DNA from 4 places in the Clostridium sp. LXY-7 genome. Region 1 is predicted to be linked to each of the others. Evidence: riboswitches for the same ligand, from Rfam matches in the RefSeq annotation. Region 1 holds a riboswitch; each other region holds the start of a gene.
The links. A riboswitch is a leader RNA that binds a small molecule or an ion and turns the genes downstream of it on or off. The one in region 1 is predicted to bind cobalamin.

Region 2: it holds a riboswitch for cobalamin, as region 1 does, so the genes downstream of both, ACI48Q_RS17445 (hypothetical protein) here and ACI48Q_RS10080 (YitT family protein) in region 1, are expected to answer to the same signal.
Region 3: it holds a riboswitch for cobalamin, as region 1 does, so the genes downstream of both, cobT (nicotinate-nucleotide--dimethylbenzimidazole phosphoribosyltransferase) here and ACI48Q_RS10080 (YitT family protein) in region 1, are expected to answer to the same signal.
Region 4: it holds a riboswitch for cobalamin, as region 1 does, so the genes downstream of both, ACI48Q_RS04020 (ABC transporter substrate-binding protein) here and ACI48Q_RS10080 (YitT family protein) in region 1, are expected to answer to the same signal.

Annotation. Positions count from the first base shown of each region.
Region 1 is NZ_JBLLJL010000002.1:619,282-622,500, reverse strand. Features, by position in the region: gene ACI48Q_RS10085 (sigma-54 interaction domain-containing protein) at 81-1,136, opposite strand; gene ACI48Q_RS10080 (YitT family protein) at 1,153-2,004, opposite strand; cobalamin riboswitch at 2,187-2,372, opposite strand; gene ACI48Q_RS10075 (class I SAM-dependent methyltransferase) at 2,517-3,077, opposite strand.
Region 2 is NZ_JBLLJL010000005.1:235,691-238,909, reverse strand. Features, by position in the region: gene ACI48Q_RS17450 (N-acetyltransferase family protein) at 149-676, shown strand; cobalamin riboswitch at 860-1,050, shown strand; gene ACI48Q_RS17445 (hypothetical protein) at 1,207-1,653, shown strand; gene ACI48Q_RS17440 (N-acetyltransferase) at 2,276-2,704, shown strand; gene ACI48Q_RS17435 (DUF1858 domain-containing protein) at 2,816-3,004, shown strand; gene ACI48Q_RS17430 (hypothetical protein) at 3,020-3,219, shown strand, end outside.
Region 3 is NZ_JBLLJL010000001.1:815,929-819,147, reverse strand. Features, by position in the region: gene cobC (alpha-ribazole phosphatase) at 1-259, opposite strand, end outside; gene cobT (nicotinate-nucleotide--dimethylbenzimidazole phosphoribosyltransferase) at 263-1,339, opposite strand; cobalamin riboswitch at 1,519-1,682, opposite strand; gene ACI48Q_RS03890 (AraC family transcriptional regulator) at 1,930-2,829, shown strand; gene ACI48Q_RS03885 (cupin domain-containing protein) at 2,979-3,219, opposite strand, start outside.
Region 4 is NZ_JBLLJL010000001.1:844,857-848,075, forward strand. Features, by position in the region: gene ACI48Q_RS04015 (FecCD family ABC transporter permease) at 1-472, opposite strand, end outside; gene ACI48Q_RS04020 (ABC transporter substrate-binding protein) at 556-1,494, opposite strand; cobalamin riboswitch at 1,600-1,769, opposite strand; gene ACI48Q_RS04025 (YjjI family glycine radical enzyme) at 2,047-3,219, shown strand, end outside.

The DNA.
Region 1 (3,219 bases):
TATAAACCCTATATTTATCAACACTCTCCACGGTGATATGCAATAATGCAACTATGCAGCATTGCATGTGAAAAATTTATTTATTTAAAATCATTTTCTGATCTAATCCTCATATATTTTTGTCTCTTCCTAATTAGGGTTGATGGATCTATTTTTAAGGCTTTTGCTGCAATCTTTATATTTCCATATCTTGTTAAAGCATCTGTTATAATCTCCATTTCCACCCTGTCCATAATTTCCCTTAAACTATATCCCTTTATGGAATAGTTACTTATGCTAAGTATGTAATCCTGTTCCACTCTTGTATTGCTAATCTCCTGTGGTAAACTACTTTCTTGTACCATGGTATTTTCGTTAATTATAATTTGTCTTTCTATAACATTTCTAAGCTCTCTAACATTTCCTGGCCATTCATAGTTATAAAGATATTCTAAGGTATCTTCACTAAAGCTACATTTAGAATTATATTTCTTATTTATGCTCTCTGTAAAATGTTCTATAAGTAGTGAAATATCCTCTTTTCGCTTTCTTAAAGGAGGTATTTCTATAGGAAATACACTAAGCCTATAATATAAATCTTCTCTAAATAGCTTCATATTTATTAATTCCTTTAAATCTTTATTGGTAGCTGCAATTATTCTTATATCTATAGAAAGTGACTCTGTGCCACCAACCTTTTCGATTTGCTTTTCTTGAAGCACTCTTAAAAGCTTAACTTGGGTGGTTAAAGGAAGCTCTCCTGCCTCATCTAAAAATATGGTACCTCCATCTGCTAATTGAAATAGTCCTATTTTTCCTCCTTTGTTAGCTCCTGTAAAAGCTCCTGGCTCATAGCCAAAAAGCTCAGATTCGATAAGACTCTCTGGTATTGCTCCACAGTTTATTGTTATAAAGGACTTGTCCTTTCTTGAGCTATTATAATGAATGTACTTTGCAATTCCCTCCTTGCCTACTCCAGTCTCCCCCAAAATCAATGCTGTGATATCTGTTTTTGAAATTTTTGTAGCACTCCTTAAAACCTGAACCATAGATTCATCTTTTATGACCATACCGCTAATGTCATATAGCTTTTCTTTCATCTGATTTATCCTTTTATCTTCTATAGAATGTCCAACATAACATTTATCCTTCTCCATAATACACCTCCTCTAATTAGTGAGTAATACTTTTAAACCCGTAACCAAATACCTCATATACATTATTTACTGTTACAAAGGCCTCTTTATCTGTTTCATTGATATAACGCTTTAATTTTGCAAACTCTCTTCTTCCTATAAGTACCACAATTATATTCTTTTCCTTATTTGTAAAGCCGCCTTTTCCATTGTAGAAGGTGGATCCCTTATTTAAATCCTTGATGATAAAATTGTTAATTTTATCATATTCATCACTGATTATAGTAACTTCCTTAGAAATGTTAATTCCCTCTATAACTGAATCTATGACAAATCCATTTATGATTACTCCTAGCATTGCATACATGGATAGCTTTGGTCCAAAAGCAAAGGCTGCAGCTACAGTGATGCTCAAATCTGATAACAATACACCCTTTCCTAAATCAATATGAAAAAATTTATTTAAAATCTTGGCTATGATATCTGTGCCTCCAGTAGAAGCATCTTGATTAAATACAATTCCCATGCCCGCACCAGATATTAAGATTCCAAAGACAAGTTCCAAAAATAGATCCCCTGTAATTGAATGTGTCAAATTTACTGTTTTCTCTAAAATTAACACCATAAAAGATACTCCAAAGCTAGAGTATATGGTTTTAATACCAAAATTACTTCCGATAAAAATGAATGCTACTATAAAAAGCACTATATTTATAATTATCATTATAGTCCCCACTGAAATATTAGGAATAAAGTAATTAATAACTAGAGCTAATCCATTAGCTCCCCCTATAGCTAAATTATTAGTCATTAAAAAAAAGTACATTCCACATGCTACCATGATAATTCCTAGATTGATTAACATAAATTCCTTAATTTTTTTACTCATAAAAATCCCTCCATTGATATTCTGTATTTGATTATGAAATATATTGCCCAAAAAGAAGAAAACCTCTTAACTCAAGAGTTAAGAGGCATAAAACCGTACAGATAAAACCTATATAAAAGTACAATAAATAACGCTTTTATATAGCTATCTTTTTATGACACCCCCCATCAACCGTAGAGTAATTAGTGTATCAATAAAGGCAGGTCTTCTGACTCTGGTTCATAGTTGCTTCAGCCTTCCCAATATAAATCAGTGGCATCTGTTAAGAAGCTTCTCCCCATTACAGCGGCGGGACCGTATAAGATTTTCACTTATTTCCCTTTTAAACAAAGCATTTAAAGCTTTGTACCTCTATCTGATATATTAAATTTTCCAATTACAACTTAATAGAAATTTTTAGAATTCAAAATTTTCTAATAATTATCGAAGTTGAAACACATACTTTTAAAATATCTCACCAATCTGAGTATATCTCTTCCATTAGTTTAATTCAAGAGGAGGTTTAAATCTAATTAAGTATTTTTACATTTTAATACATAAGCTGGAGGTACATTAACAATAACTTTCTCTAAACTTATGTCTCTAAAATAAGTATTAATATACTCCTTTTTAAATAGAGTATATTGAAAAGTTATAAATAAGCCTTCTTGCTTTAATACGTCCCTAGTTTTGTTTAATATGTTGTTAGAAACATCTTTAGGCAAACTAGTAAAGGGTAATCCTGAAACTATATAATCTGCTTTTTCAAATTTATATTGTTTTAAATATTTATCTATATTTTCTGCAGAATCGTTTACTACTATAATATTATTAAAATCAATGTACTTTTTCTTTAATTTTTCACAGAAATTTTCATTATATTCCAGTAATATCAACATTGTATGTTCTTTTTTCTCCTTTACTAGCTTGTCTGTAAATATTCCAGTTCCAGGACCGTATTCTATTATACATTCTGCACTGTCAAAATCTATGGAGCTAACCATCTTCTCTGCAAGCTTTTTAGAACTCGGAGCTATGGCGCCTATAGTTCTTGGTGATTTAATATATTCTATTAGAAATTTTATTGTACCCATACTAAAACCTCTCCCATTATTTTAATTTACTTCATTATTTTAGTATAAAATACAATTATTAAAATTTCATGTTAAAAATTCTTAATTTTTTCTAAACTTATTGTTTTCTGACTTTCTATTACTTATGACTATAGGTCTTTAA
Region 2 (3,219 bases), on a different contig from region 1:
TTATACAATAGAAAGAATAGAAGAGCGAAAGTAAGAGTAATTTTGACTATTATAAAATTATACTTTTATTACAATTATGGCTAATAATTGTAATTGAATTTAAGGTGATGATATAATTATAAAAATGTAATTATAGGAGTGGAGTTTTATGATAATTAGGGAGCCAATTTTATCAGATGCTTCTAGTATAGCAAAGATACATGTAGATACTTGGCGTACTGCTTATAGGGAAATAGTACCTGATAAATATTTAGAGGAATTATCTTATGATAAGAAGGCAAAAGCATGGCAAGATATAATCAGTGGAAAACTTAGAGAAACTAGATATACTTTTATAGCTGAAGATGAAGAGTATGGTGTAATTGGATTTGCTACCTGTGGTGAAGAAAGAGAAGGAGACTCTGTATATAGAGGAGAGCTATATGCCATATATATTGCTGAGGAATACCAAAATAGTGGAGTGGGAAGTTTATTGTTTAAAAGAGTAACTGAAAAGTTAATTGAACTAAGATTTGACTCTATGCTTATTTGGGTGTTAGAAGAAAATTATAAGGCTCGTAGATTTTATGAAATAAAGGGTGGGAAGAAAATCAAAGAAAAATGTGTAGACATTGGGGGTAAGAAACTTAAGGAAGTAGCTTATGGATGGGAATTTCATCAATACAAAAAAATATAATATAAACAAAGTTATGTAATATAATTATTTTATAAAAATTGATGTAATAGTAGATCTGCGTCAATTTTTTTTAGATAATATTTAAAAGTTAAGTATTGAACAATAAAGAAATTTTAATAAATATAGCTTGCATGGTATAAATTTGACATAAAAATGAGGATAGTATAGTATATTATTTATAATTGAATATTTTAGAAATTAGGTTGAATGATATTTTGGTATCATTGATTAAAAGAGAAGTTGGGTGAAAGCCCCACGCGGTCCCGCCGCTGTAAGAGAGGAGTTTTCTTCTAGTATGCCACTGTTTTTAATGGGAAGGCAGAAGAAAATTATGATACTTGAGCCAGAAGAACTGCCTATTTTTGCGCTAGAATTCTACGAGAGATAGGAGGGTGTATTTGGAATCTGTGTATATACAAGATTTGCAACCTTTTAGCTTTGGTAGCTAAGAGGTTTTTTATTTCCACATTTTTAAACGTATCTAATTAAAATTGTATAAATTTTAAATTATAAGTTAGGAGTGGTTGTATATGAAAAGATTTGAGTTTGATGGAAAGAAATTATCTATGGTTACATCGGATGTATTAAGGGTCCTTAAAACTTTAGATGAAATTATAGATTCATATAATAATGAAAAACCGATAACACAAAAATATATGGAAGCAGTGTTTAAGTTAGAATTTGATAGATTTAGAAATCTTCTTGGGAAGTATATGAGCAAGTGCTTAGTTACAATCAGTGAGCCATATAATGAAGCACTATATACTGTAAGTATTGATAAATGCATTGGTGCTGGTTTTTTACCAGAGCTCACAGCTGAATTTTATAATTATTTTAAAACTCTTAGCTCTAGTGATTCATCAATAGATGAAACATCCTATGAAGACTTAGTGAAATTCTATGAGAAGAATCATGATAATATATTGAAGTTATATAATCATATGATAGAATTCTCTAATAAATATGTAGAGAAATAAGGCTTTGTTTTAATATGGTGTTGATAATGAACTACATATTATTACTCACAAACCGTTTCGAAAGCTTGATTTACTAAGGCTCTATTCAAGTGAAAAGCTAAAATACAACAACTCACTACGTTCGGATAAGTTGTATTTTAGCTTTTCACTTTCATAGAATCTAAGTAAATCTAATCTTCCTGCAAATGGTTTGCTTCGTAATAATATGTAGTTCTAAAATCAACAACTATATTAAAACAAAGCCAAAAATAAAAAATATAATTACAAATATTTGACAACTTAGAGTATTCTCTGCTATTATATATTTATAATTGAGAGAGGTAGGTGTTTAATGCACAGATAAGCAATAAAGTATCAGGATAATAGTGAACAAAATTAAGGGTATTTATCATTACCTTTTATTTGTGATGTGTTATTCTAAATCTTGGGATTGCTTATTGTGATTAAATACAGGCAAGATTATGGTATTTAACACAATTCTTTAGTTAAATCTATAATCTTTTTATATTTAAAGCAACTTAAGATATGAAAAACCTATTTGTTCTTCTATTATTAACTGATTTCAGATGTATAATAGGTAAAAATTAGAAAGAAAATCATGTTGAAGGGAAGTTGTTTTAAAATGATAAGAGCAATAAATAAAAATGAAAAAGAAATAAATGAAATTATGGGGATATGGAAAGATTCAACTATAAAAGGGCATAAATTTATACCCGAGCAGTATTGGATAGATAGTTATGAGAAAGTTAAAAATCAATATATTCCTGCATCTGAGACTTATGTCTATGAAGAGGATGGAGTGATACAAGGATTTATAAGCATATTAGAAAATAATTTTATAGGTGCCTTGTTCATTCATGTAGATTATCAAAATAAGGGGATAGGAAGAAAGCTCATAGAATATGTAAAGGATAAATATTTTGAGCTTCAACTAGCTGTATATAAAAATAATGAAACTGCAGTTAAGTTTTATACTAATAATGGATTTAAAGTTCAAGCTACGAATTTTGATGAAATCACAGGAGAAGAAGAATATATTATGAAACTTTAATATGTTTTTAAAAAATTCATAAAATAATTTAACATCCGTAACTTAGGTTACGGATGTTAATTGAATTTAGAGGTATACTATAAATAACAAATGAAACGGAGGTAATTGATTATGAAAATAGCAAAAGAAATGACAATTGGTGAAGTAATAAGAAATAATGAGAAAGCTATAGAGGTTTTAATGAGTTTTGGAATGGGTTGTGTTGGATGCCCATCTGCACAAGCTGAGACTCTTGAAGAGGCATGCATGGTTCATGGATTAGATGTGGAGGAACTTTTAACTAAGCTTAATGCTATATAAAGGGGGTAATTTATAGTGAGTGCGTTTCTTGGTAAAATACATTATTGGTTATACAACAAGATAGAGTTACATGAAAAGTTAATAGAAGAAGTACTAAAAGGAACCAAAGAAAAAAATTATCCGCTAAATGAACTGAGAGAGAAAAGCTATGAACTCTATGGTAAAGCACCAGAGGGAAGATTAGAGGATATAATAGAGCATGAAAATATTCATGG
Region 3 (3,219 bases), on a different contig from region 1:
CTTCAAAATCTCCAAAATCTCTTTCATTTAATCTCTTATCTATGAATAAATCCCTTCCATTATATATATGTTCTAAGGTATCTTTTGCCCTTTGCTTTTCACTACAAAAGACCCGTTGAAATTTCATGCTCTCTAATTTTTTACCTAGTAAATTCCCCTGTTCTTCTCCTTTATGTGTAAGTTTGCAATCAATGGCTCCATAATAGGTTCTTTTTATATTTTCTTCTGTTTCTCCATGTCTTACTAAGTAAATATTCATCATTTACTCCTCTTCCCATAAATTTATATAATCATCCTTTACTACTCCTGAACTTTCAAATGACCCCATATTATGTGCTGTAAATAATGCACTCTCTATTATACTAAATGCTATAGGGCATCCTGTTCCTTCGCCTAATCTCATTCCTAAATTAAGCATAGGTTTTAGTCCTAGCTTCTGCAGTACGTATTCTGACCCTGGTTCCTTAGATAGGTGTGAAGCAATCATAAAATCTCTAGCTTTCTCACATAATTTGAAAGCACAAAGAGCTGCTGCAGAAGAAATTAACCCATCTATAACTATTGGTACTCTATGTGCAGCTCCTCCTAAAAACACACCACAAAGTCCAGCTATATCAAGTCCACCTACCTTACTGATTACATCTATTACATCATCCTTATTTGGAGAATTAATGTCTAAAACTTTTTTCACTATTCTTCTTTTATTTTCTAGAGCTTCCTCTGTCAATCCTGAACCTTTTCCAACTATTAAATCACTTTCTAAATCTGTTAAAGCACATATAACTGTTGCAGAAGTAGTAGTGTTGCCAACTCCCATCTCACCAGTTCCAATTAAGTCATAACCTTTCTTTACTAGCTCACTAACAATTTCGATTCCAACCTCTATTGCTTTTATAGCCTCTTCCCTTGACATAGCTGGTCCCTTTGCCATATTCTTAGTTCCATAATTAATTTTTTTATTTATTATACCTTCAACGTCAAAGTCTTTATCTACTCCAATATCCACCACTGTGAGATCAGTATTATAAAACTTACTTAAGTTACAAACTCCCGTGGTTCCTTTGATAAAATTTTCTGTAACAGTAGATGTAACTTCCTTAGGACAAGACGATATCCCCTCTTCAATGATACCATTATCACTACACATTATAACTATGTTTTTCTTATTTATACACTTAACCTCATTACCTCTTATACCATAAAGCTTAACAACTAAATCTTCTAATGTACCAAGGCTACCAATAGGCTTACAAAGATTGTTTAATACTCGCTTTCCTTCAATCATAGCCTCTTTATCTAATACTGAAATATTTTCTAATGTCTGCTCTAATAAACCCATATCATTTCCTCCATCCAAAATTTGTATCTACTCCTGGGGTCGTTCCAATTTATGGAATGACCCCAGGGGTGCTTCCATAAATTGAAAACACCCTTCCTAAGGAAGGGTGTTACAAGAATAATTTATACACTAAATATAATCTTTATTTAAATCATTCTGCCATCTACCATCCCTCCGTGGTATAAGCATAGCTTCAGGCAGGTCTCCTGACTAACGGCCTTAAAAGCTTATCCTTCCCAACAAAAATATATCAGTGGTTAAGGCTCTACATCCGTATACAGTAGCGGGGGCTGTAGTGGATTTTCACCACTTTCCCTATTCAACCATAAAATAAAACTTTTTCACAATCTTCATAAAGATTTTACTATATATGGCTTTATACTCTAAAGAGTACCATAAAACTAATTCTTATTTAATTATCTACCTTGTAAATTATATATTACAATAGAATTATATTCAAGTTGCTTATTTTTTATGTTTTAAGATGACATAGGTCTATAAACATAACAAAATAGGATAAGAAATAACTTTTGTATATGGTATGATATTATATTATTGTCCTAGGTAAATAAAATTAAGGGGGTATCAATATGGATTATATAGAATTAATTCAAAAAACCATAGATTACATTGATGAAAATATAAAAGAAGAAATAACTGTAGGTTCCTTGGCAAAAATTGCTGGTTTCTCAACCTATCACTACTACAAAATATTTAGTAGTTTTATAGGTTTATCAGTAATGGAATATATAACCCAGAGAAAACTTCAATTTGCCTTATTGGAACTTAATCAGGGATATAAAATAATTGATGTTGCTATGAATTATGGCTTTGATACCCATGCTGGTTTCACAAAAGCTTTTAAACGTTCTTTTGGTTATCCACCAAGTATCTATAGGATACATGCCCCAAAGGGTTTACCACCAAAAATAAATTTATATAAATCTAAAATAAATAAAACTGGAGGTATTATAATGCAACCTAAAATAATTGAGAAGCCCGCTTTTAAAGTTGTTGGCTATGAAATTAAAAATAATCTTAAAAATATACTTCACACAAGAGATATCCCTGCCTTTTGGTCTCAAAGAGGACTTGATACTAATTGGGAAGATAAGCTTTATACTGTTTTGAATCCGCCAAAGCATGGTGAATATTGTATTTGTATTAATACCAATGTAGATACAGATGATTTTTCTTGCTTATTATCTGTGGCTGTAGATAATTTCGATTTAGCTACTGAAGATATGTATAAATTAGAAGTTCCAATTGCAACCTATGCTGTATTTACCACTCCACCTGTAGATGATAAAGATTTCGTAGACTCTATACAAGGTACTTGGAAGTATATTTTAGAAGAATGGTTTCCTAATTCTCAATATGAAATTGATGATGATAAATTTGATTTTGAATACTACGATGAACATTGCCATCCATGGGAATACGAAAAAGTTACCATGGAAATATATATCCCTATAAAATTAAGAAAATAGAATTTATAAATGAAATGTGAAGCATTTTATTTTAGGTAAAGGCGCCGTAGGCATAGGTAAATACTCACTGCGTTCGTGGTAAGGCGTCACTTTGTGACATGTAAGGAGCAACCTATGGTTGTCCTTACCTAAATAAATTACTTCGTAACTTATTTATATTCTGCTCCTGCTCCAATCTTTGTCACTTGAACAGCTACCATTTCCTCATTATCACCATTTATAATTTCATGCCATTCTCCAGTAGGCACAAAAACTGTACTTCCCACATTTACATCAGAAATTTCTTCTCCTGATTTCATTTTCCCATTCCCCTTTAAGAAAAAGAAAATTTGTTCACCACTTGGATGTCTATGTATCTTTAATATTTGGCCTGGTTTAAAATAGTAAACT
Region 4 (3,219 bases), on a different contig from region 1:
GATTTATAGTAGGAGCTCTATTGCCAACGCGAGCAATACTATAAACTAAATATGTAGTAAGGATTGCTCCTATAAATGCAAGAATAGATGAATTGCTTAGTCCTAATACAAAACTAATAGCAGAACCTAGTGCAGCTCCAGAAGATATACCAAGTATATAAGGGTCAGCCATTGGGTTTTTAAATATACCTTGATAGGTAGCACCTACTACAGAAAGGTTCATTCCAATAAGCGCTCCTAATAAAATTCTAGGGAGTCTTACATTTAAAACTATAGTAAAGGAAGTGGCTGATATATTACTGATATCTATTATATTGCCCAACAGGGGTATTTTACTTACTAAAATTTTAAAAGTATCCAAAGATGTTATATTGGCAGCACCTACGCTTATGGAAACTATGGTTAAAACTATCAATATTAATATTATAATTATGTAATTTAAAATATTATTTTTTCTCTTTAGGTAAGCCAATTATATCACTCTCTTCATAAAATTATTTAAATTAAATCAATTTATAAATAATATGCTCTAGTTATAACTAGAGCATATTTTAACTATTTAAAAAGCTCAGGATGAATAAGTTTAGTCATTTCTTCTAACCCTTGAGTTAATCTAGGTCCTTGTCTTACTATTAGATTGTCATCAATTTCTAGAACTTTATTTTCCTTAACAGCACGTAGATCTTTATAATTATCCGCTTGTATCATTTTATCCTTAGCTCCATAATTACTACTGCATATTATAACATCAGGATTGTTCTCTACAATTTTTTCAAAGCTGTATTTCCATCCTTCTATATCTTTTGCTATATTTTCTCCACCAGCCATTTCAATTATATCATTAATAAAAGTGTCTCCACCAGCAGTAAAATCTCCATTTCCGCCAAAATCAACCATATAATATACTTTTGGCTTACTAGTTACTGAATCGGTTTTAGATTTTATTTCTTTTACTTTTGCTTTCATATTAGCTATAATTTCTGAGGATTTATCTTTAGAATCAATGGCTATTCCTATCTTTTCTATAAGAGAGTAGGCTCCATCAAAGTTTTCTTTTTCATACAATGCAAGTACAGGAATACCAAGTTCTTTAAGTTTTTTTACAGTTTCTTCTTTAGTGTGAGTAGAAGCTAACACCAAATCAGGCTGCAAGGACACAATTTTCTCCACATTAGGATCATATAAACTACCTATGGATTCGATCTTTGAAACCTCAGCAGGGTAATCACAAAAATCAGTTCTTCCTATCAATCTATCTATGGCACCCAATTCACTAACTATTTCAGTGGTATTAGGTCCTAGAGAAATTATTTTTTCAGGCTTTTCATTAATAGTTACTTCTTCACCATAGCTATCCACTAATTTCACAGGATAAGAATTATCTGCAGAATTACTTTCGTTTTTAGGTGTAGGGTTATTTCCGCAAGCAGTTAAAAACAAAGCACATAACAAAAACAGACAAATAGTAGAAGTAATTTTCTTCATAAATTTCATTTTATCAGCTCCTTAACTTATAAATTTTATGTTTTGTTCAAAATAAAAAATCCCTAGAGGGATTACGTAGAAGTAGTACACTTCATCTCCTTTCCCGCCGAAAGTGACTGTAAATATTTTTAGGCAGGTCTCCTGGCTTATGGTTCATCCTAAGCTAACCTTCCCGTGAAATACAGTGGTTTTTAGCTTCGTCGCCATATACAGTAGCGGGGGCTGCAGTGTTTTGCACTTTCCCAATTAAGCCTTAGTATATTAAAAACAACTATTTAGTGATAAGTTATTTTATATACTTAGTGGCACCTGAAAATTATCAACTTAACATATAAAATTGTATGGTTTACACATCAAAAAGTCAATATAAACTAAATAAGGTATAATGAATTATATAGAATTTATGTAATTATTTATAAAATATTCATAACAATTATTTAACAATAATAATTATTCACAATTTGTAGAAAAATTTTAGAAATAAGTATATAATATATATAAGTATATAATATACTTAATAAAAATATTCTTAAACTTTTAGATGATTTGGAGGAATATATAATGAAGGATAGAATTCTTAATATTATAAAAGATAAGACTTTAACTTATGAAATGAAAGTTTTAAATTTAGCTAGAGAGGCAGAGAATTCTCTAGAGGTATTAAATAAAAGTGAAAAAACTAAAGATTATCAAGACATAGGAATTATTTGTGATTTAAATGAAGGTGAAGCACCATATAGACCTAGATATATAGTTCCTGACTATGAAAAATTTATGAAACAGGGTAGTGAGTTTTTAAGATTAACTCCTCCAACAAATATTTGGGAGGCTGTTAATAATCTTTTAATATTATACAAGCATGTTCCATCAATAACATCTTTCCCAGTATATGTAGGAAATATTGATACATTATTAGAACCATTTGTAGCTGATGAAAAGGAAGCTTATATGGCTATAAAATTTTTCTTAATGCATATAGATAGAACTATAACAGATTCTTTCTGTCATGCTAATATAGGACCATTAGATACAAAAGCAGGAAGAATAATATTAGAAGTTGAAAGAGAACTTCAAAATGCTACTCCTAATATAACTTTAAAATATTCCAAAGAAACTAATGATGAATTTGCTATAGAAGCTATTAAAACGGCTCTTTCTTGTGCAAAGCCAAGTTTTGCAAACCATGAAATGTTCTCAAAAGAGTTAGGAGAAAAATATGCAATAGCTAGTTGTTACAATGGATTAAATATAGGTGGCGGAAGTTATACATTAGTAAGGATGATACTTTCAAAATTAGCTCCTAAGGCAAAGAATGTAGAAGATTTCTTAAATAATGTATTACCTGAAGCTATAGAAATTATGCTTGACTACATGGATAAAAGAGTAAGATTCATAGTAGAGGAGAGTAACTTTTTTGAGTCTAATTTCCTAGTAAGAGAAGGATTAATTTCAAGGGATAGATTCACTGCTATGTTTGGATTAGTAGGCCTTGCAGAGTGTGTAAATACATTGCTTAATGCTAGTGAAGAAAAGGATAGATTTGGACATAGTGCTAAAGCTAATGAATTAGGAGAAACTATTATCAAAACTATGTATGATATAGTAAATAAACATGAAAATAAATACTGTGAAGCAACAGATAACCACTATCTACTCCATGCTCAAGTTGGAATTGAAACAGATAATGGAACAAGTCCAGGTTGTAGAATTCCAATAGGAGAAGAACCAATTCTT